One region of the Proteus sp. G2626 genome, then DNA from elsewhere that is predicted to be linked to it. Evidence: predicted binding sites of a transcription regulator. Region 1 holds the regulator's gene; each other region holds the start of a gene.

Region 1 (7,996 bases):
TTACTGGTTGTGTGAACACAAGCTCATTATCAGGTGACACTTACACTGCAAATCAAGCAAAACAAGCTCAAAATATTACATATGGTACGATTGTTTCAGTTCGTTCAGTTAATATTCAAGCAGGTAGCGATGAGAATATCTTAGGTGCCATTGGTGGTGCTGTTCTTGGTGGTATGTTAGGTAACACAATCGGGGGTGGTACAGGTCGTAACCTAGCAACAGCGGCTGGCGCAATCGCGGGAGGAATGGCTGGACAACAAGCACAAGGCGCATTAAACACAACGAAAGGTGTCCAAATCGAAGTTCGTTTAGATAGCGGTAAAACCGTCGCTATCGTTCAAAAAGCAGATAATACTGTTTATAGCCAAGGTCAACGTGTTGCTGTCATTGGTAATGGAAATAATTTAACTGTATCTCCTCGTTAATTGAGGATAAAAAACAGGCAACATTAGGTTGCCTGTTTTATTTCATGATCTAATAATAATGAATTTAAAGAGAGATTAAATATATAACCTACCTATTTATTATCACCATATGATAATTCATATAATAATTATTATACAATAGTAATTAATCTTTATTTAAATAGATTATATATTAAATTTTAAATTATTAGTCATTTAATCTATTTATGTTTTTTTCCAACTTATGGATAGTGCCAATCAATGTTTCAATTTCATCTCGTCGAATATCACCCAATATTTCTCGTCTCGTTTGCTCTATAACAGCATAAACTTCACTAATAAAAGGTTCAGATTCTTTTGTTAATTTTATACGTTTTGCCCTACGATCATTTGCACATGTATGTCGACATATCAGTTTTTTTTCTTCCAGTTGATCTAATGTTCTCACTAACGAAGGTTGCTCTATTCCTATCGCCTTAGCCAATTGAATTTGTGACTGCTCTGGCGGTAATTGACTAATGTTATACAAGGTGACCCAATGAGTTTGGGTTAATTTTAATGGTTTGAGACGATGATCAATTAAAGCACGCCATAATCGAACTAAACGCGCTAAATCAGCTCCTAATGTTGATTCCACTTATCTCTCCTTAATTAGCATTTTCAGTCAACTCATTGCAAAGTTTAGATATTCATTTTTAATACAATATTTGCCTACTCTTTTTAATTGAAATATTTACCTTTAATAACTAATGTAGTTATATTCCTATTTATTAGATAAGTAATTATTTTCAAGACTTGATTAATCTATTTTCTTTCTGACAACGAAAGCCTATAAAGAATAACCTTGTTATAAAAACTAATCTATATTTTTTTACATAATAATTATTATTATTTCACAACGAATATCTCAAAAAGAAAAAATATTATTATTTTCATATAATTACAGGGAAATAATCATCAGATATCTTTTTAATCAATATAATTACATTAATAAAGAAAAAATAATAAACCAACTAACTATAATAAATAACAAAAATGAATAAAAATAATATTTAATTATTACTTTAATATTAAAAAATAAGTTGAATATTTAAAATAAATTAAGCTGTTCATTCTCTTTTTCTATTGTCAGTTTTGCCTTTTTTAACGTTCTTAAATAACGTTGTTGACAAAGGCGTAATATATTTCTTTTATCTTGTGCGCCCATTGTTGACCAATTAAATCGTTCTTGTCGATTACGATAACACCCTATGCAATAGCCTTGTGCATTCATTTCGCAACGTCCAATACAAGGGCTAGGAATATCAAAAAATTCTAATTGATCTTGCATTTGATTTTCCCCCCCTATTGTTTGTTACTATAGAGTATAGTTAATAGAGATATTATCTGCACAATACACCGATTGAACTGTTAACAGCGTAGTAAAATTGAACTTTAGGTCTCTAACGCGCTATAGTACTGCGCCATCAGTTTATCTGTGGGGTTTAATCATTAAAAAACACGAGAGGTTTATATGCGAGTACTTCATACCATGATTCGTGTAGGCGATTTACAGCGTTCTATCGATTTTTATACCAAAGTTTTAGGTATGCAACTTCTACGCACTAGCGAGAATGAGGAATATAAATACTCGTTAGCTTTTGTTGGTTATGGTGATGAGAGCACGGGTGCGGTTATTGAATTAACCTATAACTGGGGCGTAAATAGCTATGAAATGGGAACAGCTTTTGGGCACGTTGCACTTGGTGTTGATGATGTTGCTGCAACTTGTGAAGCTATTCGTCAAGCGGGCGGTAATGTTACCCGCGATGCAGGCCCAGTAAAAGGAGGTTCAACTATTATTGCCTTTGTTGAAGATCCTGATGGGTATAAAATCGAACTCATCGAAAATAAAAGTGCAAGTCACGCACTAGGTAACTAATTTTTATTTAAACCAGAGAGATAACTCATTTATCTTTCTGGTCCTTGCTTATTATTAATTTCCGATATTTTCTTTTTATCGGATAAGTACAATTTGATGCCTGAAATAAATAATCCCAATAAGCTTTGTAACCGTTTTCGAGGTTACTACCCTGTTGTTATTGATGTTGAGACAGGTGGATTTAATGCAAAAACAGATGGTTTACTTGAAATTGCCGCTATTACATTAAAAATGGATGAACAAGGTTGGTTAAAACCTGATAACACGCTACATTTTCATGTCGCTCCTTTTGATGGTGCTAATCTAGAACCTGCCGCCTTAGAATTTACAGGCATTGATCCAACAAATCCACTTCGTGGTGCAGTCAGTGAATATGAAGCCTTGCATGCAATTTTTAAGATGGTACGCAAAGGAATGAAAGATGCTGATTGCAACCGTGCTATTATTGTGGCGCATAATGCAAATTTTGATCACAGCTTTGTAATGGCCGCAGCAGAACGTGCAAAGTTGAAACGAAACCCTTTTCACCCTTTTGCCACTTTTGATACAGCAGCATTAAGTGGATTAGTATTAGGGCAAACTATTTTAGCTAAAGCATGCATCACCGCAGGAATACCTTTTGATAGCAAACTAGCACATGGTGCGCTGTATGATACTAATCGTACATCATTACTTTTTTGTGAATTAGTTAATCGCTGGAAAAAACTCGGTGGATGGCCACTTCCAACACCTTGAAACTTTCACAAATACCATATGAAGAACAGAAAAAAGCCAGTTCATTACTGAACTGGCTTTTCTTATTAAAACCTTAATAATTTTATACGTTCCACTAGGAAACAATAAAAATCAATTATTGTGCTTCTTCTTCACCACGGTATTTATCAGCAGTCTCTTTTAATAATTTTTGTAATTCACCACGCTGATACATTTCTAAAATGATGTCACATCCGCCGACTAATTCACCATCTACCCATAATTGTGGGAAGGTAGGCCAATGTGCATATTTAGGCAATTCTGCACGAATATCGGGATTTTGTAGGATATCAACATACGCAAAACGCTCACCACAAGCAGAGATAGCTTGAACTGCCTGAGCAGAAAAACCACAACTTGGTAATTTTGGTGAACCTTTCATGTATAAAATAATTGGGTTTTCATTGATCTGGCGTTCAATTTTTTCAATAGTCGTCATTCGTAAGTCCTTACAACCTTTTAAATTCGATATGCTTTATATGGGGAAAACATGGAAGAAGAATACCACTTTATATCGGAAAGCTCTATATAAGTTTAGTTATCAATATAAAACAATAGGTTGCTGTTAAATCACGATCCTGTTGATAAGAAAACATAAAATAAAACATAAAAAGCAAATTAATACGTTAAAGATATTTATGAATGTGTCTATCGCATAATTAATTCGATCATGCATAACAAAAATAAAAAGCTTCAGTGAAAAGGCTTTTTATTTCGATTGAGAAAATACTCAGTACTCGAATCGATGGTTTAATTACATGAATTGCTACCCTCCAAAAAGGATCTAATGTATATAAATGGGTTTGTTATAAATCCTAGTGAGTATTAATTATGGACATGATTTTGCTGTTTCTTTTAGTGGGTTGTATCACTGGCTTTTTTGCTGGACTACTTGGCATTGGAGGCGGTGCAATCATTGTTCCGGTGGTGATGTATGTGGTCAGTCAACAAGCTATCCCAACAGAGATGGTAATGAAAATTGCCTTATCTACCTCATTTTCTGTCATCATATTTTCCACAGCATCTTCTGCGTATTCTCATAACAAACACAAAGCTATTTTGTGGGAGCAATTTCCCTTATTATCTCTCGGCACGATCATAGGTATGCTTGCAGGCACTTTTCTGGTACAAAAAATGTCAAACACGCTCTTACAGATCGTGTTCTGTATTTTCATGATATATACCATTTATGGGTTATTAACTAAGAAGAAAGAATCTGAACGTATTGAAAATGTAAAAGATCCCATAGTTTCAAAACCAACCTTAACCCGTGGCGGCTCTTTAATTGGCTTTATATCCAGTTTTATTGGTATTGCTGGTGGCACGATTACCATTCCTCTTTTAAGCCATTGGGGATTTAATACACGTAAATGCATTGCAACTTCTTCTATGATTGGTGTCATTATTGCTTCAATAGGCACAACGATGGGGATTGTCTATGGCTGGAATAAAACAAATATTGATGATTATTACTTGGGTTTTATCTATTTACCTGCCTTTATCGGAATAAGCATTACTAGCGTACTCTTCGCACCAGTCGGTGTTAAAGTTGCTTATCGACTTCCCATACTAAGAGTTCGCCAAATATTTGCATTATTTCTATTTTTAGTCGTGGTGAAAATGATGTATACGCTTATTATAGAATAAGCAATTCAAAGAAATATTTTGAAAAAAGCAAAATTATTTTCTTTTATTACTGTCAATTTTTACTACTTTACGAGTCACCTCGCGGGATATACTCTTATGAGTATTACTAATCTATATGGCTTATAATTATAGATAAAAGATATTTAGCTGTTATTTCAGCAGATTTTTGTTAAAATAATTAGCAAAATAGTAACAACTTAGTAATTCATTTGCCTCATTTTATCAATTCAGATGATTATGATGAAATGATTTCAGGCACAAAACCCGAAATAGATAGTATAAAGGAGTACGCAATGTCTTTCGAATTACCAAAATTACCTTATGCGTTAGATGCTCTTGAGCCACACATCTCTAAAGAAACATTAGAATACCACTATGGTAAACATCACCAAACCTATGTAACCAACTTAAACAACTTGGTTAAAGGCACTGATTTAGAAAACAAATCTTTAGAAGAAATTATCAAATCTACAGATGGCGGGATCTTCAATAACGCAGCCCAAGTATGGAATCACACTTTCTATTGGAACTGTTTAGCACCAAATGCAGGTGGCGCACCAACAGGTAAAATTGCTGATGCTATCAACAAAGCATTTGGCTCTTTCGAAGAGTTCAAAAAGCAATTTAACGATGCAGCGGCGAAAAACTTCGGTTCTGGTTGGACTTGGTTAGTTAAAAAAGCTGACGGCTCTGTCGCTATTGTTAACACATCTAATGCAGCAACCCCCGTTTCAGGTGCAGATAAACCACTGTTAACTGTAGACGTATGGGAACATGCTTACTACATCGACTACCGCAATGCGCGTGTTAAATACTTAGAAGAGTTCTGGGCTCTGGTTAACTGGTCATTTGTTGAAGCTAACCTAGCTTAATTGAGCTTGATTATCAAAGGTGAGTGATTGCAATTCATTTTTGGTGACAAAATAACAAAGGGCCTTGGGCCCTTTGTTATATTCAGATATTCGATAATCTATTATTTAAATTGATCGGATATTTTATAAAACAGTGATTAGAACAACATAGTTGAAAATAAAACGATCATAACAAGCGCTGCGACTGCTGTGCTCAAACCAAATTTCAGATCCGTATCCATCTATATCTCCCTCAATATGATTATAATACACGTTATTAACCATAACCTTACCATGGTTAAATATTATCACATATCAAAATTTGCTAAAATAGCGACCAGTGCACAATTTATAACATTGATTAATACTTTCACTTTTGAGCTAGATCATACAAAATTCATAGCTAATCGCTAAATTATTGCCAGTGTTTGCCCTATGTATGACTATACTGGCAGTTAAACCACAAAATTAGATAAAAGAGACCAATGAAGGTCAGGAGTTTTCCACACCATGGCAACAATAAAAGACGTGGCAAAACGCGCAGGCGTATCAACCACGACTGTTTCTCATGTGATCAACAAAACACGTTTTGTTGCTGAGAACACACGGGCAGCAGTTTGGGCCGCTATAAAAGAATTAAATTATTCGCCTAGTGCCGTTGCGCGTAGTTTGAAAGTTAATCACACCAAATCCATTGGCCTGTTAGCCACGTCCAGTGAAGCTCCTTACTTTGCTGAGGTGATTGAAGCAGTTGAAAACAGTTGTTATAGCAAAGGCTATACACTGATTTTATGTAATTCACATAATAATCTTGATAAACAAAAAGCCTATTTAGCGATGTTGGCACAAAAACGCGTTGATGGATTATTAGTGATGTGTTCTGAATATCCCGATCACCTTCTGACTCTTTTAGAAGGCTATCGTAATATTCCCATGGTTGTCATGGATTGGGGTAAAGCTCGTGGCGACTTTACAGACACCATTATCGATAACGCTTTTCATGGTGGTTATATCGCAGGCCGTTACCTTATCGAACGAGGTCATCGTGATATTGGTATTATTCCTGGGCCATTAGAACGCAATACTGGTGGTGGTCGTCTACAAGGCTTTTTAAAAGCGATGGAAGAAGCCAAGATCACAGTAAAAGATGAATGGATTGTACAAGGTGACTTTGAGCCTGAGTCAGGTTATAAAGCGATGTATCAAATGTTAAATCAAAAACAACGCCCTACTGCTGTTTTTTGTGGCGGTGATGTTATGGCAATGGGCGCAATCTGTGCGGCTGATGAGCTAGGTTTACGTGTTCCTTTCGATATTTCAATTGTGGGTTACGATAATATTCGTAATGCACGTTATTTTACCCCAGCATTAACCACAGTCCACCAGCCCAAAGAACGCTTAGGTCAGATGGCCTTATCAATGTTACTTGATCGCATTGTTAACAAACGCGAAGACGCTCAAACAATCGAAGTACACCCTCGATTAGTCGAGCGCCGTTCAGTTGCTGATGGTCCTTTTATCGACTATCGTCGCTAAGACTTATTCAGAACGCCGATTTCTAGCGAAGCCATTCCTCATTTAAGGTTTGGCTATCTCCAAGATAATCTAACAGCCACGTTAAAGCGGGCGATTCACTCTTATCGACCCACGTCAGACAGCATGGGCTGTCTGGCAATGGCTGTGCGAGGGTTAAAGTAACTAGCTTACCCTGGGCTATCAATGGTTCAGCACGATGCCAAGGCACCATCCCTACACATAATCCCGCTAATAAACATTCAAGCCCCATATCCCAGGTTGGTACAACCATTCTACGTTGATTATTTAATGCCCAAGTATCCCGCTTGGGTAAACTGCGTGATGTATCCTCTAAACATAAACTAGGATAAGGTCGCATTTCGTCATCCGTTAATGGATGTTGTGCTTTAGCTAAAGGGTGATCAACGTGGCAAACACAGCGCCAAGGCATAAATCCCATATCCCTAAAACTATAACGTTCACCAATCGGTGAAGCTCTTGTCGCACCAATAGCTAAATCAACACGACCATTCACTAAAGAGTCCCACACTCCATTAAATACTTCTGGGTAGACATACAACTCAATATCAGGAAAATGGCGATAGAAATCGAGAATAAGTTGTTGTGTTCTTTCAGGTTTAACAATGCCATCAACTGCTATACTAAATTGACCGCGCCACCCATTAGAAACTTGTTGACAAAGATGTCGAGTGTCATTCATTTTTTTGATAACAGATCGCGCTTCTTTGATAAAAATTTTACCTGCATCGGTTAATTCCACATCACGGTGACGACGCTCAAACAAAGGAACAGCAAGCCATTCCTCTAATTGTCGAACAGTGTAACTAACAGCGGAGGGCACTCTGTGCAATTCTTGAGCAGCGGAGCTAAAACTTCCCGTTCTG
Region 2 (7,996 bases), on a different contig from region 1:
GTTGACGTGTTGCTTGTGCAACCACTTCATTTTTATCATCAACAATATCAACCCACTCAACCAATGCCGTCTTTTCTTGTTCCATCCTCAACAAACCTTTTTTAACCGATACTAAACGATCGTAATTTTTATCCTGAATATACCAAAATCACTATTTTTCACCACTACAATAATCATACGTGACTTGTTTTATGCATCTTGCACTTTTTTGCTTTTTATGATGTTAGAAGGCAGACTGTGGATATACTAAGTATTTCGTGCCTACTTTACTTTGGAGCTTTCAATGATTGATTTATATTATGCAGATACCCCAAATGGCCATAAAATAACGCTTTTCCTTGAAGAAGTGGGTCTACCTTATCAGGTACATCACATTGATATTAGTAAAGGCGATCAATTTAAACCGGAGTTTTTAGCTATCTCACCCAATAATAAAATTCCCGCTATTGTTGATAAATCACCTGCTGATGGCGGTGAGCCAATCTCTATTTTTGAATCAGGTGCTATTCTTATCTATCTCGCTGAAAAAAGTGGCAAATTACTGAGCACAAACATGAGAGAAAAAACAACACAACTGCAATGGCTGTTTTGGCAAGTGGGGGGTTTTGGCCCAATGTTAGGACAAAATCATCATTTTACTCGTTATGCGACCGAAAAAGTTCCATACGCAATTAAACGTTATACTGAAGAAACACAGCGTTTATATGACGTATTAGAAAAAAGGTTAACACAATCACCTTACCTTGGTGGAAAAGAGTACAGCATCGCGGATATCGCCACATATACATGGGTTCGTCGGCACGAACATCATAACATTGATTTGGCAAATTACCCTGCGGTAGAAAAATGGCAAAACAACATTACCCAACGCCCAGCTGCGAAAAAACTCTTTGGTGAATAAACGCAATTCATATATCAGGATGATATTTATTCTTTATTAGGCAAGATGATCAGGAGGATGGTGATGAAAATACTTATTACAGGTGGTACAGGATTAATTGGCAAAGCATTAGTGTGCGAACTTGCACTATCTAATAATGATATTACGGTGCTTTCTCGTTCACCTCAAAAAGTCTATTCGCATTTTTGTAATGAAATCGCCTGTTGGACCCAACTCAGTGATAAACAAAATCTGAATGAGTTTGATGCCGTTATTAATCTTGCTGGAGAGCCTATTGCTGATAACCGTTGGACTCCCTCTCAAAAACAGAAACTCGTGGATAGTCGTTGTGATTTAACCCAAAAGTTGGTTGAATTAATTAAAGCTAGCGATTCTCCCCCTACTGTGTTTATTTCTGGCTCTGCGGTGGGATTTTATGGTGATCAAGGTGATAATCGTGTCACTGAAGAAACACCGGCAAACCCTGAATTTACCCATGAACTTTGTGCCAAATGGGAACGTATCGCACTTGAAGCACAAACCCCTTTAACTCGCGTTTGCTTATTGCGTACTGGTATTGTGCTTTCAACACTCGGTGGCGCACTCCCTAAAATGAGCAAACCCTTTAAGCTCGGATTAGGCGGTAAACTAGGAAATGGGAAACAGTATATGCCGTGGATCCATATTGATGATATGGTCAATGCGATTATTTTCTTGCTTAAGACTCAAGATGCTAAAGGTGCTTTTAACTTAACAGCGCCTAACCCTATACAAAATAAAGAATTTACTCGCCTATTAGGTAAAGCTTTTAATCGCCCAGCCTTAATGACCGTTCCTGAAAGTGTATTACGTCTAGTGATGGGAGAAAGTGCAACATTAGTGTTAGGCGGGCAACAAGCCATCCCTGAAAAATTACTTAATGCTGGTTTTGAATTTCGTCACCCACATTTGGAAGAGACATTAAAAGATATTATAACCACAGGAAAATAATCTCTTTTAATTCGGTATAAATATTCTACCGAATAAATACTCTAAATAATTCAAGCTGTAGCTAGGCGACAAGTGAATGAGTCTCTAAGCGCATACTATATATGTGGCTAGTACGAATGAACGCAGTCAACAATGCTACAACTTAAAGGATAGCGTGTAAATACTCTAAATAATTCAAGGTGTAGCTAGGCGACAAGTAAATGAGTCGCTAGGAGCATACAATAGTATGTGACTAGTGCGAATGAACGCAGTCAACAACGCTACAACTTGAAGTATGACGAGTATACTTAGCGAGCAGGTTTATCGCCTTCCCACCTTTGAAATAAATCATCAGGCAAATCAATCTCAAACTGATCGAGTACACGATTAACCGTTTGATTAACAATATCATCAATGGTTTTAGGCTGAAAATAGAAAGCTGGGACAGGTGGCATAATTACTACACCTAATTCAGACGCTTGTGTCATCAAGCGCAAATGGCCTAAATGCAGAGGCGTTTCGCGCACACATAACACTAATTTTCGCCCTTCTTTCAGCACAACATCTGCAGCACGAGTGACTAAAGTATCGGTATAACTATGAACAATGCCTGATAAACTTTTAATTGAGCAAGGTAAAATTACCATCCCATTAACACGAAATGATCCTGAAGAAATTGACGCACCAATATCACGATCGTCATAAATCACATCTGCTAACGCATGGATATCTTTTAGCGAATAATCCGTTTCTAATGAAATCGTACGGCGCGCAGCTTGGCTAATCACTAAATGGGTTTCAACTGACGGCACAGATTTCAGAATTTCTAATAAGCGTATACCGTAAATTGCACCACTGGCACCAGTTAGCCCAACTATCAGCTTTTTCATTATAATCCTCAGAATATATATCAACATAAATCATTATGATGATAAACCCTCAAAAAACAAGCGCCGATGCAGAACACACTGGCATCGACGCTTTATAAGGGAACTATTCTACCGAAAAACTAACCTTCGTTATAGATTTCCAAGTTTTCTATTTCATTTTGATCTCTGATCTTGTGTTCATCATCACGACGAAGATTTTCCAAATAATCTAGATAATCTTGGTCAATATCTTTCGTGATATAAACACCATCAAACACGGAACATTCAAACTGACTAATATCAGGGTTTTCTTCTTGTACGGCGGCAATTAAATCAGAGAGATCTTGGAAGATAAGGCCATCCGCACCAATTAATTTACGGATTTCATCCACTTCGCGTCCATGAGCAATAAGCTCATTGGCATTTGGCATGTCAATACCATACACATTAGGGAAGCGAACTTCCGGTGCTGCTGAAGCAAAATAAACTTTCTTCGCACCAGCTTCTCTTGCTAACTCGACGATTTGCTCTGACGTTGTGCCTCGAACAATGGAGTCATCAATCAATAAAACATTTTTATCGCGAAACTCTGCACGATTTGCATTCAATTTACGTCTTACTGATTTACGACGTTCTTGCTGACCGGGCATAATAAAAGTACGCCCCACATAGCGATTTTTTACAAAACCTTGGCGATACGGTTTATTAAGAATATGAGCGATTTCTAATGCGATATCACAAGAGGTTTCAGGAATAGGGATCACCACATCAATCTGTAAATCTTCCCACTCTTTCGCAATTTTAGCGCCTAATTTTTGCCCCATACGCAAACGCGCATTGTAAACCGAAATTTTATCTATAAAGGAATCTGGGCGAGCAAAATAAACGTATTCAAATAGACATGGCATTAATTGTGGATTTTCAGCACATTGGCGGGTAAAGAGTTGGCCTTGTTCTGTGATATAAACCGCTTCTCCTGGTGCAACATCACGCAAAAATTCAAAACCCAAAGTATCAAGAGCAACGCTTTCAGATGCGACCATATATTCATGGCTACCATCTTCTAATGTACGTTTACCTAACACTAAAGGACGAATACCAAAAGGATCACGAAAAGCTAATAAACCGTGACCAATGATCAACGCAACACAAGCATAAGCACCACGTAATTTTTTATGCATTGCCGCGACGGCAGCAAAGATATTATCAGGCTCTAGAGGGAAATGGTCAAAACGGTCTAATTCATATGCCAATACATTGAGCAGGATTTCTGAATCAGAGGTGGTATTGATATGGCGACGCGCTGTTTCAAATAATTGGCGACGTAATAAATGCGCATTGGTTAAATTACCATTATGTGCCAACGTAATACCAAAAGGTGAATTCACATAAAAAGGTTGCGCTTCTGATGCACTAGAACTACCCGCTGTTGGATAACGGACATGCCCTATCCCGATAGTACCTTTTAAACGCAACATATGACGGGTTTCAAACACATCTTTAACCAGTCCGTTAGCCTTGCGAAGACGGAAACCGTTGTTACCGTCTATCGTTGCAATGCCAGCTGCATCTTGACCTCGGTGTTGTAACACCGTTAACGCATCATAAATTGATTGGTTTACTGGATTCGCTCCAGCGATACCGACAATACCGCACATGAATAGATCCTCATCAGCCAGACGGAGAGGTTATATTCTCTCCGACACGAAACTTGACGCATTTTGCAGGTAGTCAAAGAACCACCTAATAATATGGTTGAATTGAGGAATAAGTTCAGAACGTTGCCAATCAGCGCTATCTGCCATAGGCGTAAATGCCCCTAGAACAAACAATAATGCCGACACGATCAGCACACCTCTTAATGCTCCGAAACAGACCCCCAAAACTCGATCTGTACCTGATAACCCTGTGCGTTGAACAAGAGAGCTAATCACATAATTAACAACGGCACCGACAATCAGTGTCGCAATAAACAAAGTGACTATTGCTATCCCGTTACGAACCAGCTCATCTTCAAACCGAGTAAAATAGACGGCAAGATAAGGATAAAACTGACTAGCAACAAAAAAACCACAACCCCAGGTGATGAGTGACAGTGCTTCACGAACAAAGCCACGGATCAGGCTGACTAATGCGGAAAAACCAATAATGGCAATGATGGCGTAATCTATCCAGACCATAAATTCTTTATCCAATAACGATGCTCCGCATTAATACGGAAGCATTCTAACAGAAAACGAAAACGTTTGCGTAATGCTAATTTTCGCTAATTTCAAAATAATTTACGGCGATATGAAAAATCATAATCGCCGCAATCAGTTAACGCTTTGTTACATCACTCATCAGATGACACGTTTAGAAAAATTAAGGCTTATATGCCCTTACCTCACCTTGCAAGCCTGTAAGCTCTTTTAAATGCGGTAAAATGTCCTGTAATTCAGACTTAGAAGCACTTGGCCCAATGTAAATTCGAGTCATTTGTCCCGCAACAGGACGCGCAGGAACGGTATATACTGGATAACCTGAGAAATGCATTTTCGCAATAATTTCTTCTACCTTCGCCGCATTTTTCAATGCACCCAGTTGAACAACCCACGCTTCGCCTTTTGGTGGTTTCGTTTCTTGTACTGGAGGTACTGATGGTTGTACAGGTGGCGTGACCACTGGTGGCACAGGTTTGGGTTGTTCTGGTGGTGTAGGTGTCGGTTGTTCTAATGGTGTAACAGGAACAACGTTTGGCGATTGTGGTGGTGTTGCCGTAGGTTGTTCAACACCGGTTACTGCTTCAGAAAGCATAGCTTCAGAAGCACCTTCAGATGGCGTTGACGGTGTTGTCGTTTGCTCTATAGGTGCGATAGATTCAATTTCTTGCTCATCGCCTGGTTTGGGTACTAAAGGAATAGCGGCAAATTGGTCTTCGTTATATTTCTTATCGCCGTCAAGCAACGCAGGTAAAAAAATAACCCCGACAGCCACTAATACCACGGCTCCGACTAAACGATTTTGAAATTTACTCGCCACCCATACTCTCCTTTTCCAAAAGTTCCATCACATGCGCGACTGTATGAAATGAGCCACAAACCACGATGATATCATCAGGATTAGCATCAGACATAGCTTGTTTCCATGCCGTCTCTACACTCTCAAATACCGATGGATTTTCAAGATGCTGAGCAAGCACGTGCGCTGAGGCGCCACGAAATTCATTAAGTGGAGCAACATACCAACTATCAGCCAATGGTATTAAGCACGCTAATGTTCCCGCAATATCTTTATCACCTAGCATACCAACAACAATGCGCACTTGGGTATCAGACTGACGCGGTAATTGTGATAATTTTTCAGCTAAATATCCCGCCGCATGAGGATTATGCGCCACATCAAAGATAACCAGAGGGTGTTGTGAAATGATCTGAAAGCGCCCCGGTAATTGCGCACGAGACATGCCTTCAATAATACTTTGATGTGTAATTGCTTGACTAACTTTATCATCAGATTTGAGCAAGCAACGAATAACACCCATGGCAGTAGCTGCATTAGCTAAGGGAATATTAGGGATTGGCAACGCATCAAATTCACAATCAGCACAATGCCAATGCCAATGATCACCTTCAATAACAAAAGACCAATCAACCCCACGACGAAAAAGTTTAGCCTGTTTTTCATTTGCCACAAGCGCTATAGAATGAGGCATATCAGGCTCACCCACAACAGCATAGTGATCAGTGCGGAAGATACCCGCTTTCTCATGACCAATATGTTCTCTATCGGCCCCTAACCAATCCGTATGATCAAGCGCAATACTCGTGATAGTGGCAACATCAGCATCAACGATATTGGTGGCATCTAATCGTCCCCCTAATCCTACTTCAAGGATCACAACATCAAGTTGTGCTTGCTGAAATAGTTTCAGTGCTGCAAGCGTGCCATATTCAAAAAAAGTAAGCGAGATATCGCCTCTAGCTTGTTCAATTTCCGCAAAAACTTCACAAAAAGCGTTTTCAGAGAGTTCATTGCCTTGAATGCGGACACGCTCAGTGTAACGAACAAGATGAGGGGAGCTATAAACGCCGACTTTCAATCCTGATGCCATCAAGATTGACTCTAGCATATGACAGGTTGTGCCTTTTCCATTTGTACCTGAAACAGTAATGACTTTAGGCGCAGGACGTAACACATTTAATAATTTTCCTACCTTACCCACACGTTCTAACCCCATATCAATGGCGCTTGAATGCAAATGTTCAAGATAAGAAAGCCACACCGACAGAGGCGATGTGGCTTTAGGAGCGGTTATGATATTAGACATCTTCTTTTTTGTTCGTTTCGATGTTAATTTCTGGCTCGTTATCAGTAGATTCGATTTCATCAGCAATCATTTCTTCGCTAATGATTTCATCTTCATCTTCGACTAAATCATATTGAGTCAGCTTAGCCAGTAATTCAGCCAGCTCATCACGCATTTCTGGACGACGTACAATCATATCAATCGCCCCTTTTTCTAACAAAAACTCACTGCGCTGAAAACCTGCTGGCAGTTTTTCACGAACAGTTTGCTCAATAACGCGAGGACCCGCAAAACCAATCAGTGCTTTAGGCTCCGCAACGTTAATATCACCTAGCATGGCTAAACTTGCAGAAACTCCCCCCATTGTAGGGTCAGTCATGACTGAAATGTAAGGCAAACCACGCTCTTGCATTTTTGCTAATGCTGCACTGGTTTTCGCCATTTGCATTAATGACATCAGCGCTTCTTGCATACGAGCACCGCCACTTGCAGAAAAACAAACCAGAGGACAATTATCTTCTAACGCTTGTTCAACCGCACGGACAAAACGTGCTCCCACAACAGAAGCCATAGAACCGCCCATAAACGCGAACTCAAAAGAAGCTGCAACAACGGGCATCTTTTTCAATGTTCCTTTCATGACGATTAATGCGTCTTTTTCTTGAGTTTGTTTTTGAGCAGCGCTAATTCTGTCTTTATATTTTTTGGAGTCGCGGAATTTCAGAATATCTTTAGGTTCTAATTCACTACCTAATTCTATCGTACTTCCTGAATCAAGGAACGTCTCAAGGCGACGGCGCGCTGAAATGCGCATATGGTGATCACATTTAGGACAAACCTCTAAATTGCGCTCCAATTCTGCGCGATAGAGTACCTGTCCACAGCTATCACATTTAGTCCAAACCCCTTCTGGGATATTGGCTTTACGTGAACTTGTGATAGTGCTTTTATTTAGAATTTTTTCAATCCAGCTCATTAACGGACCTTTTC
Region 3 (7,996 bases), on a different contig from region 1:
GGTGGATTACAAGGTACTGAAACATTGAGAGATAGCCCTTTAGTGGTCGAAAAAGTACGTCGCATGCACAGTGAAAATAAACTTGTGGCTGCGATTTGTGCTGCTCCTGCAATCATTCTTGAAACTCATAATATTTTTCCTATTGGAAATATGACAGGCTTCCCTGCATTAAAAGATAAAATATCACCGAAAAAATGGGTTGATTACCGAGTCTATTTTGATGAAAGAGTAAACTTAATTACTAGCCAAGCGCCCGCAACATCTATCGATTTTGCACTAAAAATTATCGAACGCTTAAAAGGTAAAGAAGTCGCTGCCGATGTTGCCAAACAACTTGTATTACCACCCGGTATTTATAATTACCGAGATGAATTTACTGGGTTCGGGGATAGATAGAAAAATAACTAGAACTGTTTAAAATATAAATATTGTTTAAGTGGTTCTAGTTTCATTCCTGATATTCTTTATATTTAGAATGCTTTCAACATGCTAATATTATTATAAACAAATTTAGTTACTCAATTAATATATAAGGATACAATCTTCCGGGTATAGATATTTCTGAAAATAAAATAATTACTTTAAATACTCAGCATGAACGTCGAGTAATAACGATAAAGATGGCAACCCTTTAATATATTCGTTAAAAGGAATCTATAACTATAAAATTACAATAAGTGAGCTATATAAATTTAAACCTTCTTTCTTAATCATTTTAAATAAAATAAGATCTAAGATAACAAATGAAGATATTTTATTCATCGTTATGCCATTATCGACAACAATACCATTCTCATTGACAAGACGGATCTCTCGTCGTTTAAGATCGATATCTTACAATAATGTATTTATTAAATATACTGTGGATGAAGTGATTAACAGCTATTTAAATAAAGAAATAATTAAAAAAGTCCCCAAAAAAAATTCGGCATTATTTTCTTCTTGGAAAATAAACCCAGATTTCGATATTAATAGATTAAATCATTATAATATTATTTTCGGGAACAACATTAAATACAGCAACTATAAAATTAAATAGATCAGGATTAACATGTTCTACTGCAATCTGCCTTTTAAGTAATCTTTGAATTTGATCTCTTTTTAAGATTAATATATATTCCTTAGTTCTAGATAATATTTCTAGCTTAAGAGCCAACATACGCCCTTGGCTCTATAAATATGAAGCATTTTGTAAAAAATGTGGGCTCGCGCAAGCACCATGATGATGGTCAAGCAATAAGAGCAAAGTAATCATCCGGAGAATGGCAACGACATTCCCCAACATAAAAGTTGTATAATTAAAAAAAGCCACTTTATAGTGGCTTTTTATCAAAAATATAAACGTTATATATTATTTTTTACGATAGACTTTAACGTTCTCAAAACCTTGCTCACGTAAATAAAGCGCTTGTAAACGGCTCATCATTCCACGATCACAATACAGTAAATAGGTTTTTGCTTTATCTAAATCACCAAACTGAGTGCTTAGTTTATAGAAAGGTAGCTCTTTAACATCAACTCCTTCTATCTTTAATGGTGACGTTTCTTGCTCTTCTGGTGAGCGAATATCCAGAATAACGTCGTTAGCCCCAAATTCAGAGACCATTTCAACTTCAGTAACTTGCTGTACGGTTTCTTCGGCAATACGACGAATATCCATATTCTTAGCATTTTCAACAACGCTATCAAGAATAGAAAAATCAAACTTCTCTTCTTCTGCTTCGATCTTCGCTTTTACCGCTTTCACTGTTGGGCTTTTTGAAATCACACCACAGAATTCAGGCATAGTGCGAGCGAAATCTTCTGTACCAATTTGACGTGCGATATTGATAATGTTCTCTTTATCATGAGTGATAAGAGGGCGTAAAATTAACGTGTCTGTCGCATTATCAATTAAACGTAAGTTAGTTAAGGTTTGGCTAGAAACCTGCCCTAATGCTTCGCCTGTAACAATTGCTTGAACACCATAACGCTCTGCCACTCTTGATGCTGCACGTACCATCATACGTTTTAATACAACACCCATTTGGCCATCATCGACTTTTTCTAAGATTTCTGCGACAACAGGCTCAAAATCAACAGCAACGAAATGCACTTTATGTGAACGACCAAAACGGTTCCATAAATAATACGCAACTTGTTTAACGCCAATTTCGTGAGCAGAACCACCTAAGTTAAAGAAACAATAGTGAACCCGGCTACCACGACGCATTAACATATAGCTCGATACACCTGAGTCATAACCACCAGAGATCAGTGATAAAACATCTTCTTGTGTACCAATTGGGAAACCACCAATGCCTTCATAACGCGCATTCACCAGAATAAGTTTGTCATCTTCAATTTCCAAATTAATGGTGACATCTGGACGGGTTAATTTCACTTTAGCGCTTTCAACGTGTTGGTTAAAACCACCACCAACATAGCGCTCAACTTCATTTGAAGTAAAACTGTGTTTACCACGACGTTTGGCACGAACACAAAATGTTTTGTTTTCAACTAAATGCTTAAATGCTGCAAAAGTTTGCTCAAAAATATTATGTAAATCGGTATAAGGATGTTCTTCGACTTGTAAAAAGTGATGAATACCAGGAATACGTGTTAATGCATCACATACTGCTTCACTTTTACTTTCATCTTTACTCACAACCACAATGTTATCCCAATTACGGACAACTGTGATTTCATCACCAATTGAACTTAAGACATTACGGATATTGCTAGTGAGAATTTTGATAAAACGTATACGAACAGATTGGCTTTTGATCGTGATTTCGGGGAATAATTTAATAATAAACTTCATAGTCAATGGTCATAGGTTATTAAGTAGAAACATAAACTACAGTGATGTAAATTGACTGGAGTTTATAAAAGTCACAAAGTATATCACCAATATTTAGGCCTCACCCGCAAAAATCATCGACTGAATAAGAAATTTTCTTCTTAGTTGTAGTAAGATGATCGCTATTATTCAGCACTCACATGCTTTATTATCAAAAATATTATGGCTAAGAAAACGACATCAATTAACGAAGACATCGCACAAGCACCAAGTTTCGAAGCATCTATGCAAGAACTTGAACAAATCGTAAACCGCTTAGAATCCGGTGAGCTCCCTTTAGAAGACGCGCTTAATGAGTTTGAACATGGCATTCGTCTAGCCCGTGTTGGACAAAAAACATTACAAGACGCTGAACAACGCGTTCGTATTCTTTTAAAAGAAGATGACAATGCCACTCCTGATGATTTTATCCAAGAGGCAGAATAATTGAGCAACGCAACTTCAAGTACGGATGCGTTCCGTCATAAATTAAATTCCACCCACCAGCGTGTTGATAATGCATTAAACCAAGCCTTATTATCGCTCCCTTTTGCTGATATGCCTCTAGGTAAGGCAATGCACTATGGCGCTCTTTTAGGTGGTAAACGCTTACGTCCTTTCCTTGTTTATGCTGTTGGCGAAATGTTTAAAGTTCCAGTACTCAACCTTGATGCTCCGGCAGCCGCAGTAGAATGTATTCACGCTTATTCCCTGATTCATGACGATTTACCTGCAATGGATGATGATGATCTACGCCGAGGTAAACCAACGTGCCATATCGAATTTGGTGAGGCAAATGCTATTTTAGCCGGTGATGCACTGCAAACATTAGCTTTTGAGATCTTAGCAAAAAACCCAATGCCCGATGTATCAATGGCTGATCGCGTCGCAATGATTGCTGAATTAGCCACAGCCAGTGGACTTTCAGGTATGTGTGGTGGTCAGGCACTTGATCTGGAAGCTGAAGATAAATCGATTGATCTCGAATCCCTTGAAAAAATCCATTTACATAAAACAGGTGCATTAATTCGTGCGGCTGTTCGCTTAGGAGCATATAGTGCGGGTTCTAAAGGTCATGATGTATTACCCGCATTAGATAAATATGCTCACTCCATTGGCCTTGCATTCCAAGTGCAAGATGACATTTTAGATGTCATTGGTAGTACTGAAGAAACTGGAAAACGACAAGGTAGCGACCAAGAATCAGGAAAAAGTACCTATCCGGCTCTTCTTGGGTTAGAGCAAGCTCAAAAGAAAGCACAGGAATTGTATAACGAAGCACTGGATGCCTTAGCGTTTCTTGAGCAATACGAGTACGATACGACCACGCTTAAACAATTAGCGAGTTTTATCGTCGAACGGAAAAACTAATAAAAAATAAAGAGAGCAGCTTACCTGTTCTTTCCCTATTACAAGAGATTAATTAATAGGCATCACATGAGCATTGATATCGAAAAATATCCCACATTGGCGTTGGTTGAAACACCAGAAGATTTGCGCCTATTACCAAAAGAGAGTTTACCTAAACTCTGTGATGAGCTAAGGCTATTTCTTCTTAACAGTGTCAGCCGCTCAAGTGGTCACTTCGCCTCAGGTTTAGGTGCTATTGAGTTAACGGTTGCTCTTCATTACGTCTATAAAACCCCTTTTGATAATCTTATTTGGGATGTTGGTCATCAAGCCTATCCCCATAAGATCTTAACGGGTCGCCGTGACCGCATTGATACTATCCGTCAAAAAAATGGGTTACACCCCTTCCCTTGGCGAGAAGAGAGTGAATACGATAAACTTTGTGTCGGCCACTCTTCAACCTCTATCAGTGCAGGTTTAGGTATGGCTGTTGCAGCTGAACAAGAAAAGCTGAACAGAAAAACAGTTTGTGTGATTGGTGATGGTGCAATTACTGCAGGTATGGCTTTTGAAGCAATGAACCACGCTGGTGACATTGAGCCAGATATGCTCGTTGTACTTAATGACAATGAGATGTCAATCTCCGAAAATGTTGGTGCATTGAATAATCATCTTGCTCAATTGTTATCAGGCAAACTGTATACCACCTTACGTGAAGGTGGAAAAAAGGTCTTTTCTGGTATTCCACCAATTAAAGAATTACTGAAAAAAACGGAAGAACATATTAAAGGCATGGTTGTTCCCGGCACCATGTTTGAAGAGTTGGGTTTTAATTATATCGGCCCAGTTGATGGTCATGATGTTATTGCGTTAGTGCAAACACTCGCTAATATGCGTGATTTAAAAGGTCCTCAACTTCTGCATATTATGACTAAGAAAGGTCGTGGATATGCACCTGCTGAACGTGATCCTATTAGCTGGCACGCGGTACCTAAGTTTGATCCACAAACAGGTACATTACCTAAAAGCCCTAATGCACGACCTACATTTTCCAAGATCTTTGGTGACTGGTTATGTGAAGAAGCCTCAACTGATCCAAAACTGATGGCAATTACCCCTGCTATGCGCGAAGGCTCTGGCATGGTCCGTTTCTCAAAAGAATACCCTTCACAATATTTTGATGTTGCGATTGCTGAACAACACGCCGTTACCTTTGCCGCAGGTTTAGCGATTGGGGGATATAAACCGATTGTTGCTATCTACTCAACATTCTTACAACGTGCTTATGACCAAGTGATCCACGATATTGCCATTCAAAAACTGCCTGTTTTATTTGCCATTGATCGTGGCGGTATTGTGGGAGCAGATGGACAAACTCACCAAGGTGCATTTGACCTTTCGTTCTTACGTTGTATTCCTAATATGGTCATTATGGCGCCGAGTGATGAAAATGAATGTCGCCAAATGCTTCATACGGGTTACCACTATCAAGATGGCCCTGTTGCCGTACGTTATCCAAGAGGTTCAAGTGTTGGCGCACCATTACAACCACTTAATGCACTACCTATGGGGAAAGGAATTATTCGTCGTCAAGGTAAAGGCATTGCTATTTTAAACTTTGGTACATTACTGCCAGAAGCATTAGAAGTCGCAGAAAAACTAGATGCTACTGTTGCGGATATGCGCTTTATCAAACCATTAGATAAATCACTTATTCTTTTGCTGGCAGAGCAACATGATATGTTGGTAACGCTAGAAGAGAATGCCATCATGGGTGGCGCTGGTAGTGGTGTAAATGAGTTACTCATGCAAGAGCGTTGCTTAGTGCCGGTCTTAAACCTAGGTATCCCTGACCTGTTTGTACCACAAGGTGGACAAGAAGAGATCAGAGCTGATTTAGGACTTGATGCTATTGGTATCGAAAAATCCATTATGGATTATCAAACTAAATAGTGAGTACTTTTCGCCTTTAAAAACCTCTCCTGCTTTATAAGTGGGAGAGAGCCATCATTTGTACTCACCTGTTCATATAAAAATAGTCATTTTTGATTCTCTGTTTTTGCTTTTTATAACCTTTGTAGTAAATCACATTTTCATGAAAATCACTGCAAACAATAGTTCTCCTTATTGAATCCATTCAGCTTTAATTTATTCAACCAGTTAGATTTTTCTTTCTTTTTACTTACCAACGAAACGTTTCGATCATGCTCACAATATGAATAAATCAAACTTGTTTTCCCTCTTTTCTTTTCTACTATATACACAGCGAAACGTTTCGCTGAGGAGAAAATATGAAAAAAGGCGTATTACTAAATAGTCCTATTTCTAGCGTAATTTCACGTTTAGGACACACTGATAAAATCACCATTGCAGATGCCGGATTACCTATTCCCTCTTCTGTCGAACGTATTGACCTCGCTCTAACACAGGGAATACCTGACTTTATGTCAGTATTACAAACTGTCACTCATGAAATGCAAATAGAAGCCGTGATGCTGGCAGAAGAAATTAAGACCATTAATCCCTCCCTTTTTAATGAAATACTCTCTTACCTCAATTTATTAGAGCAAGAGCAGAAGAAACCTATTCAAATAACGTATGTTCTTCATGAAGTATTCAAAAAACAACTTCCTGAAAATAAAGCGGTTATTAGAACGGGTGAATGTACACCTTATGCCAATATTGTGTTGTTTTCTGGTGTGACTTTCTGAGGACAATATGGAACCTTTACTCGAACTTAAAGATATTGATAAGTCATTTCCTGGTGTAAAAGCACTATCAGGCGCTACTCTACGAATTTACCCTGGTCGAGTAATGGCTTTGGTCGGTGAGAATGGGGCAGGCAAATCAACATTAATGAAAGTACTCACCGGTATCTATAAAAAAGATGCGGGGGAAGTCATTTATCAAGGTGAACATTGCTCCTTCAATGGTCCTAAATCATCACAAGAAGCAGGAATAGGCATTATTCACCAAGAACTTAACCTTATCCCAGAATTAACCATTGCAGAAAATATCTTCTTAGGTCGTGAGTTTACGCGTGCTTTTGGGGCTATCGATTGGAAGAGAATGTATGCTGAGGCTGATAAGTTATTAGCACGATTAAACCTCGCTTACAGTAGCCACCGTTTAGTGTCTGAATTATCAATTGGTGATCAGCAAATGGTGGAAATCGCCAAAGTACTCAGCTTTGGTTCTAAAGTGATTATTATGGACGAACCAACCGATGCATTAACCGATACAGAAACTGAATCACTGTTTAGTGTTATTCGCGAATTGAGAGAGCAAGGTTGTGGCATTGTCTATATCTCGCATCGTTTAAAAGAAATCTTTGAGATTTGTGATGATGTGACGGTACTTCGGGATGGCCAGTTTATTGGAGAGAAACCTGTCGCTTCGTTAAAAGAAGATACGCTCATTGAAATGATGGTTGGCCGTAAACTAGAAGATCAATACCCTCGTATCAATATTCCTCAAGGCAAGACCAAACTCAACGTTATTAATCTTAGTGGTGAAGATGTTCACGATGTCAGTTTCTCATTACATGAAAGTGAAATTCTGGGTATTTCAGGCTTAATGGGTGCTGGACGTACAGAATTAATGAAAATTATCTATGGTGCATTACCTAAAACGAGTGGAACCATAGCGCTAGATGGTAAACCTTGTCAAATCAGAAAGCCGGTAGAAGGGCTTGAGCACGGTATTGTTTATATCTCTGAAGACAGAAAACGTGATGGTTTAGTACTAGGCATGTCAGTGAAAGAAAATATGTCGCTAACTGCACTTCGCTATTTTAGCCGAGGCATGGGCGTACTCAATCATAAA
Region 4 (7,996 bases), on a different contig from region 1:
GACATTTTTTACTCATTTATTCATGTTTAAATGCACTAAAACGTGATTTAGATCTAATTTATTTCTACTTTCATTAGGCAAAAGAAGATTGTTTGTACTAAATTACACGTTATAATTTGAAACGATTCAGCCTAATGATACGATTTTAGTTGTTATTTTGTGATATTTAGGTCTTTTTTGCCCTTTATCTAACAGGAGATTTTATGCTCGGCTTACCCATTCAAGGTATCTCTGCCTTTGCTAAACCACAGCAAAAAACGATGCCTGTTCATTTATTGAAGGTAAGGAACTAGCATGAAACGCAGAGTTGCAACCATCACACTTAACCCTGCTTATGATCTTGTTGGCTTAAGTGATCCTATTGAACTTGGTGAAGTTAATCGTGTTAAAACAGCAGGCTTTCATGCTGCCGGTAAAGGTATTAACGTAGCTAAAGTCTTAAAAAGCCTCGGTGTTGATGTCACTGTTGGCGGTTTTTTAGGCAAAGAAAATCAAGATGGGTTTCAAAAAGAGTTTAGTGATTCAGGTATTGCTAACCGTTTTCAAATGGTTGAAGGCCGTACCCGTATCAATGTGAAACTGACCGAACCAAATGGTAAAGTCACCGATTTTAATTTTTCTGGTTTTGAAATTACAAAACAAGATTGGGCTCGTTTCGTTAATGATACCCTAAGTTGGGCGGGTCAATTTGATATGATCTGTGTCAGTGGCAGTGTACCTTCTAGCGTTGATCTTAATGATTTCACCGCATGGATGACACGTTTACGTAGCGAATGTATGTGTTTGATCTTTGACAGTAGCCGAGATGCTTTTGTCGCAGGATTAAAAGCCTCACCTTGGCTTGTTAAACCAAATCATCATGAGTTAGAGATTTGGGCAGGTAGGCCTTTACCTGAACTCTCTGATGTTGTGAAAGCCGCCCAAGCATTACGTCAACAAGGTATTGCTCACGTTGTAATTTCATTAGGTGAGCAAGGTGCAATGTGGGTAAATGCATCTGGCGCATGGATGGCAACTCCCCCGAAATGCGATGTTGTTAGTACTGTAGGTGCTGGCGACTCAATGGTTGGTGGCCTAATTTATGGACTAATGATGAGGCAAACCAGCGAGCATACTTTACGCCTTGCAACTGCCGTTTCCGCACTTGCCGTAAGTCAGACCAATGTTGGTATTCGTGATCGAGAACAATTGGCAAAAATGATGGCAGAAGTAGAATTAACCCCTCTAAAATTATAAGTAATAATACCAGTGGTATATCGAATAATATTAAGTAGAATTACCACTATTCCAATTAAATATATTAACGTCATATTTATAAAAACTCCAAAATAGAATCTCTTAAATTGATTAATAATTATTTATTATTAAATCAAACTTTATTTTTTCCAGTTATTCGATAAACTTCACTTTATTAAAAGCTAATAACAATATTCTAAAGCCAATAAAAACTTATTTTGTTTTTAGGAGAAATTATGGAAAGGCCCATAGTACTTTTATGGATCCAAATTATTTCAGTATTATTTTTAGGTGTAAGTTTATTTATATTGGTTGCAGGAGCTCCAATTTATTTATTAGCCATGGCAATGGGGGGTGGCAAAACAATGCTAGTAGGCTTATTCATCATGCTATGCTTAATTATAACAATGATAATTCAAGTTACAGCATGGATAAAACTTGCAAGAAACAGTAAAAATGCTTACTCATTTTTAAAAATTTCATGGGTATGTTTATCTATTTCTTTATTTTTTATACTTAGCATTTCTATGTCATTAACGAATATATCTGAAATTGGTTTTATAACTTTTTCTATTATAGTTATCTTAACTCATAGACTCTTCTTTTCTGAGCATGTCATAAATTATTTTAAAAATAAACAAGAAGATAATGAAAGAGAAACCAGTATTATTAGCCAATAAATTAAATATTAAATAATAAATAGCAAAAAATATCGGATAATAAATATCCGATATTTTTATAAAAACACGTATTTAGTGTAACAACTCGTTAATTATATTAATTATTACGACGCCAAGTTGTTCCTTGAGGACCATCTTCTAAGACAATCCCCATCGCAGTTAACGCATCACGCGCAATATCGGCAGCAGCCCAATCTTTATTTTTACGTGCATTATTACGTTGTTGAATTAAAGCTTCAATTTTTTCAACCTCACCAGCATCGTCTGCTTTAGCACGACTTTGTAAAAAGGCTTCCGGATCTTGCTCTAACAGACCTAATACTTTAGCTAATTTGCGTAACATGGCAGCTAAACCATTAGCTTTATTCATATCCTCGCTTTTTAAGCGATTTACTTCTCGCGCTAAATCAAATAATACTGAATACGCTTCTGGTGTATTGAAGTCATCATTCATAGCCTCAATAAACTGTGCTTCAAACGTTTCTCCCCCTACAGGTTGTGCATTTGCATCAGTACCACGTAATGAAGTATAGAGGCGCTCTAATGCCGTACGTGCCTGCTTTAAGTTCTCTTCAGTATAGTTAAGTTGGCTACGATAATGGCCCGATAATAAGAAATAACGCACCGTCTCAGCATCGTAATAAGCTAATACATCACGAATGGTGAAAAAGTTATTAAGTGACTTAGACATTTTTTCTTTGTCTACCATCACCATACCGGAATGCATCCAGTAATTAACGTAAGGGCCATCATGAGCACAAGTTGATTGTGCTATTTCATTCTCATGATGAGGGAACATTAAGTCTGAGCCACCACCATGAATATCAAAATGATGTCCTAGCTCTTTACCATTCATTGCAGAACATTCGATATGCCAACCAGGACGACCATCTCCCCATGGAGATTTCCAGCTTGGCTCACCCGGTTTGGACATTTTCCATAACACGAAATCCATTGGATTACGTTTCACGTTCGCCACCTCAACACGAGCACCAGCTTGCAATTGCTCTAAATCTTGGCGAGAAAGTAGGCCATAATCAGGATCCGTATCAATCGCAAACATAACGTCACCGTTTTCAGCAACATAAGCATGCCCACGTTTGATTAACGTTTCAGTTAATTCAATAATTTCAGCAATATGATGTGTTGCACGAGGCTCTGAATCAGGGTGGGCAATATTTAATGCATCAAAATCTTTGTGCATTTCAGCAAGCATACGAGTCGTTAATTGCTCACACGTTTCATTGTTCTCAATCGCCCGCTTGATGATTTTATCATCCACATCCGTCACATTACGAACATAATTAACGTCATAGCCTAAATAACGCAGATAACGGGTTATGGCATCAAACGCCACAAATGTACGTCCATGACCAATATGACACAGGTCATAAATAGTGATGCCACACACGTACATACCTATTTTCCCTGCATGGATAGGTTTAAATTCTTCTTTTTGGCGAGTGAGAGTATTAAAAATCTTTAGCATCAGTGGACGTTCCCGTTTTCAACTGTACGTGTTTATTACGTTTTTATATAAAAGAAAATAACAACTACTATAGCACGATATTTATTAGGATATTGGATCTTAAAGGCAAAGCAAACTCAAGATTAGCGCCTTTATATTACTCTGCTTAATATTTATTTTCACTGTTCAATCGTTGATAGTGAACAATCAAACTTCTGTTATTTCGCTAAATTTTGGCTAAAAGTGTTTCTCTCTCATTTTATACGTCTGTTTAGCTAGAAAAATCATCTGAAAAAAAGATGAATACTGACTAAATAAGGCAACTGTGATATAAAAAACGGGACTATTGTTTATGCCCCAATCTGGGTAAAGCTAAAATTATATTAGGATCTGAATATGGTTACTTTTCATACCAATTACGGCGATATCGTGATTAATACATTTGCAGACAAAGCGCCTGCAACCGTAGAAAATTTTTTAGACTACTGTAAAGAAGGATTCTACGATAACACTATCTTCCACCGTGTCATTAACGGTTTTATGATCCAAGGTGGTGGTTTTGAACCCGGTATGAACCAAAAAGCAACCAAAGCACCTGTTAGAAACGAAGCAAACAATGGACTTGCTAATAACCGTGGTACATTGGCGATGGCTCGTACTAACGATCCACATTCTGCAACGGCTCAATTCTTTATCAACGTTGCAGATAATGATTTCTTAAACTTCCGTGCTGAAAATGCAAATGGTTGGGGATATTGTGTCTTCGCTGAAGTTGTTGAAGGAATGGACGTTGTCGACAAAATTAAAGCGGTTTCTACAGGTCGTAGCGGTTTCCACCAAGATGTTCCTCGTGAAGATATCATCATTAAAAGTGTAACGGTTAGCGAATAAGCCTCACTCTTTATGTGTACGCTTTTTATTGCAGACTTACATTTAAGTGAACATGAACCGGCAATCACTGCCGGTTTTCTTCGCTTTTTAAAGGAACAAGCGATTCAGGCCAAAGCGCTTTATATCCTAGGTGATTTTTTTGATTTTTGGATAGGTGATGATGACCCCAATCCTTTACATCAACAAATTGCTCAAGCACTAATGACACTAAAAAATGCGGGTATTCCTGTTTATTTTATTCATGGCAATCGTGATTTTTTAATTGGCACTCGTTTTGCAAAAGAGAGTGGGATCATTCTACTTCCCCAAGAAAAAGTACTCAAAATTTATCAACATCACATCTTAATTTTGCACGGTGATACACTTTGTACAGATGATGATGCTTATCAACGTTATCGTAAAAAAGTACATAATAAATTTATCCAGCGTCTCTTCTTATTGTTACCTCTATTTGTTCGACTGCGTATTGCCGATAAAATGCGTTCGCGTAGTCAACACGAAAACCAATATAAATCTGATGCAATTATGGATGTTAACCCACAAGCGGTGATTGATACCTTTAAACATTTCAATACACAATGGATGATCCACGGACATACACACCGCCCCGCTGTTCATACTGTCCATATTGAAGGTAAAACATACTATCGTGGTGTACTGGGTGCTTGGCATACAGAAGGTTCAATGTTTAAAGTAACCGCTAAAAAAATAGAACTGATTCATTTTCCCTTTTAAGCTCTTTCACTTATTTTTCTCTATAAAGAGCCTTTTTTTCTTTACGCAAACGTTTTCCTTGACGTATTAGCATGATACTATCATTCTCAGTTTATTAGGCTATATCCGTTTATGCTTACAGGAGCAGTTAAGTAATGTCTTCTCACGTTGGTCTAAATACCACTTACCCTCGTATCGCCATTGTAATGGGTTCCAAAAGTGACTGGGCAACCATGTCTCATGCCGCAGATGTATTAGATACACTACAAATTCCTTACCATGTTGAGATTGTCTCTGCACACCGAACCCCTGATAAGTTATTTAGTTTTGCTGAAAAAGCAAAAAGTAATGGCTTTGATGTCATTATTGCTGGTGCAGGAGGAGCTGCCCATTTACCAGGAATGCTTGCAGCTAAAACGTTAGTACCCGTATTTGGTGTTCCTGTTCAAAGTGCGACATTAAGCGGTGTTGATAGCCTCTATTCAATCGTACAAATGCCAAAAGGTATCCCTGTAGGAACCTTAGCGATTGGTAAAGCAGGGGCTGCCAATGCGGCTTTATTAGCGGCTCAAGTTTTAGCGTTACATTCTCCTGCTATTTTAGATGCATTGACTGCATGGCGCACAGCACAAACCGACAATGTATTAAATAACCCAGATCCAAGAGAGGCACTATGAAACCGGTTTGTGTCCTCGGAAATGGTCAATTAGGCAGAATGCTAAGACAAGCAGGTGAACCTTTAGGCATTGCTGTTTACCCCATAGGCTTAGATGCAGAACCAGAAGCTGTTCCCTATCAAAAAAGTATAATCACGGCTGAAATTGAACGCTGGCCTGAAACTGCACTCACCAAAGAGTTAGAGCGTCATACTAACTTTGTAAACCGTGATATCTTCCCTTTGCTTGCCGATAGGTTACCTCAAAAACAACTTCTTGATGAACTAGGTTTAGCTACCGCACCTTGGCAACCCTTAACATCTCCCACACAGTGGCCTGATATTTTTGCTCAATTGGGTGATTTTATTATTGTGAAACGTCGTGTTGGTGGTTATGACGGTCGCGGGCAATGGCGAATTCACCCCGGTGAGGAGCAACAGTTACCCACTGAAATTTATGGTGAATGTATCGTTGAACAAGGTATTCCTTTTTCTGGTGAAGTATCATTAGTAGGAGCCAGAGATAAAAAAGGCCATTGTGTATTTTATCCTTTAACACATAACCTTCATCAAGATGGCATTTTGCGTATGAGTGTTGCATTACCAACGCCCCCCCCAGAATTACAACAATCCGCAGAAAAAATGCTGACATCTATCCTTGATAAACTCAATTATGTGGGTGTGATGGCGATGGAGTGTTTTATTGTCGGTGATAAATTACTTATCAACGAATTAGCTCCCCGAGTCCATAACAGTGGTCACTGGACACAAAACGGCGCCTCAATTAGCCAATTTGAGTTACATTTACGTGCAATCTTAAATTTACCAATGCCAACACCCGAAGTGTGCCAACCAGCAGTGATGATTAATTTGATTGGTACGAATATAAATCCGCAATGGCTTTCATTACCCTTAGTACATCTACATTGGTATGAAAAAGAAGTTCGGCCTGTGCGTAAAGTGGGTCATCTCAATCTTGTTCATCGTAATAACCAACCACTGAAAGACACACTCAAATCCTTAAGTCCAATGCTTGATGATGCCTATCAGTATCCTATCGAATGGGCTTTAGGAAAATTAAGCTAGCAGTCCGACTCATAAAGTTAGAGAATAATAGCCTTTAAACGAACAGACCTTAATTAAAGAGGTCTGTTATTCGCTATTTTCTCCTGATTATTCAGGTTACTGCACCCGTTTGATGGAGTCAGGATGCAAGCCACGCAACAGAATTTTGGACCCATTTATCAGTGGAGTATGCTGATATTACTGGGTTTTGTCTATTTTTTAGCTACCGCAACCACATTTACATCTCTGGGTGTTGTGCTTCCTAGCATGATAAGCGAGCTGAAGTGGAATTGGACACAAGCGGGCCTTGGTTTTACGTTATTAGGATTAACCTGTGGTCTCGCTAGTTTTTTACCCACCTTACTTATTCGTAAATTAAGTGTTCGATTTACTCTTCTTATTGGACTGATAATTTTCGTCAGCGGTTTTTATTTTCTTTATGAAACCTACACCATAGCACAATATTTCCTTGGTACTGCATTATTAGGTATTGGTTTTACTTTGCTTGCAACAGTCCCCGGAACTTACGTTATTTCTCGTTTATTTGAAAAGCAATCTTTTGCCTTCGGTGTTTATTTTACGATTGGTGGATTAGGCGGTGTAGCGGGGCCTTGGATCTACTTTTTAGCCACGCATTTATGGCATACATGGCGTATGCATTGGCTTATTTCAGCGATCACGCTTACCGTTGTTACTCTTTTCACTATTCTCGTTTTACGAGAAGGAAGCAAAGAGCAAGAGCACGCCAAAAGGATCAGCCAGCGCCAAAGTACAAAACGTATCTATCAAACCAAAGAAATTTGGACGGCACGTCATGCTTTAAGAACGTGGCAATTTTATGTTATCGCGGCAACTTACACAGCTTTTTTATGGTGTGGTATTACCGTTAATAGTTTTGCCGTTGCTCATATTATTGAAAATGGCTTTGGCGAAACCATTGCAGCAACCTTATTAAGTAGCATGGCATTTATCAACGCCTTCTCACGCTTAGCGGGGGGGGCGATTGGTGAATGGTTAGAGCCTAAAAAATTACTTATCGCTAGTTTAAGTATTATCATTATCGGGTTATTAGCACTCAGTATGGCGAACTCCTGGATTTACCTGATCCTATTTACGGTTTGTGTCGGTATCGGCTATGGCATGACATTTTTAGCATCAAGTATATTGCTGGCTAACTACTTTGGCCGCTCACCTTATCTTGAGCTATTTTCAGTGATGAATTTAATCTCAACTCTTGCTTGCTTAGCGCCGTTCTTTGCGGGTGCAATAAAAGATATCTCAGGAAGT

What was found. Region 1 encodes PurR, which represses purine synthesis genes. Its sites were predicted from a motif close to CANGCAAACGTTTGCNTG; they were not measured.
Region 2: a site for PurR is predicted at 4,954-4,971, ahead of cvpA (colicin V production protein). Genes of this name have one in related genera too.
Region 3: a site for PurR is predicted at 6,435-6,452, ahead of rbsD (D-ribose pyranase). Genes of this name have one in related genera too.
Region 4: a site for PurR is predicted at 5,053-5,070, ahead of purE (5-(carboxyamino)imidazole ribonucleotide mutase). Genes of this name have one in related genera too.

What each region holds. Positions count from the first base shown of each region.
Region 1 covers NZ_JAABNH010000027.1:113,547-121,542, reverse strand. Annotated here, with positions in the region: gene GWJ05_RS13075 (glycine zipper 2TM domain-containing protein) at 1-425, shown strand, start outside; gene slyA (transcriptional regulator SlyA) at 613-1,041, opposite strand; gene GWJ05_RS13065 (DUF1289 domain-containing protein) at 1,495-1,734, opposite strand; gene gloA (lactoylglutathione lyase) at 1,918-2,325, shown strand; gene rnt (ribonuclease T) at 2,422-3,060, shown strand; gene GWJ05_RS13050 (Grx4 family monothiol glutaredoxin) at 3,176-3,517, opposite strand; gene GWJ05_RS13045 (sulfite exporter TauE/SafE family protein) at 3,910-4,725, shown strand; gene sodB (superoxide dismutase [Fe]) at 5,019-5,597, shown strand; gene cydH (cytochrome bd-I oxidase subunit CydH) at 5,735-5,818, opposite strand; gene purR (HTH-type transcriptional repressor PurR) at 6,087-7,112, shown strand; gene punR (DNA-binding transcriptional activator PunR) at 7,135-7,996, opposite strand, start outside.
Region 2 covers NZ_JAABNH010000026.1:134,780-142,775, reverse strand. Annotated here, with positions in the region: gene yfcD (NUDIX hydrolase YfcD) at 1-85, opposite strand, end outside; gene GWJ05_RS11725 (glutathione binding-like protein) at 284-901, shown strand; gene GWJ05_RS11720 (TIGR01777 family oxidoreductase) at 965-1,870, shown strand; gene GWJ05_RS11715 (UbiX family flavin prenyltransferase) at 2,158-2,739, opposite strand; gene purF (amidophosphoribosyltransferase) at 2,859-4,376, opposite strand; gene cvpA (colicin V production protein) at 4,407-4,898, opposite strand; gene dedD (cell division protein DedD) at 5,083-5,739, opposite strand; gene folC (bifunctional tetrahydrofolate synthase/dihydrofolate synthase) at 5,729-7,027, opposite strand; gene accD (acetyl-CoA carboxylase, carboxyltransferase subunit beta) at 7,020-7,982, opposite strand.
Region 3 covers NZ_JAABNH010000009.1:204,114-212,109, forward strand. Annotated here, with positions in the region: gene yajL (protein deglycase YajL) at 1-396, shown strand, start outside; gene thiI (tRNA uracil 4-sulfurtransferase ThiI) at 1,352-2,803, opposite strand; gene xseB (exodeoxyribonuclease VII small subunit) at 3,005-3,268, shown strand; gene ispA ((2E,6E)-farnesyl diphosphate synthase) at 3,269-4,192, shown strand; gene dxs (1-deoxy-D-xylulose-5-phosphate synthase) at 4,259-6,124, shown strand; gene rbsD (D-ribose pyranase) at 6,463-6,882, shown strand; gene rbsA (ribose ABC transporter ATP-binding protein RbsA) at 6,890-7,996, shown strand, end outside.
Region 4 covers NZ_JAABNH010000022.1:27,394-35,389, forward strand. Annotated here, with positions in the region: gene fruK (1-phosphofructokinase) at 295-1,236, shown strand; gene GWJ05_RS08885 (hypothetical protein) at 1,473-1,916, shown strand; gene cysS (cysteine--tRNA ligase) at 2,014-3,405, opposite strand; gene ppiB (peptidylprolyl isomerase B) at 3,781-4,275, shown strand; gene GWJ05_RS08900 (UDP-2,3-diacylglucosamine diphosphatase) at 4,288-5,010, shown strand; gene purE (5-(carboxyamino)imidazole ribonucleotide mutase) at 5,145-5,666, shown strand; gene purK (5-(carboxyamino)imidazole ribonucleotide synthase) at 5,663-6,730, shown strand; gene GWJ05_RS08915 (MFS transporter) at 6,854-7,996, shown strand, end outside.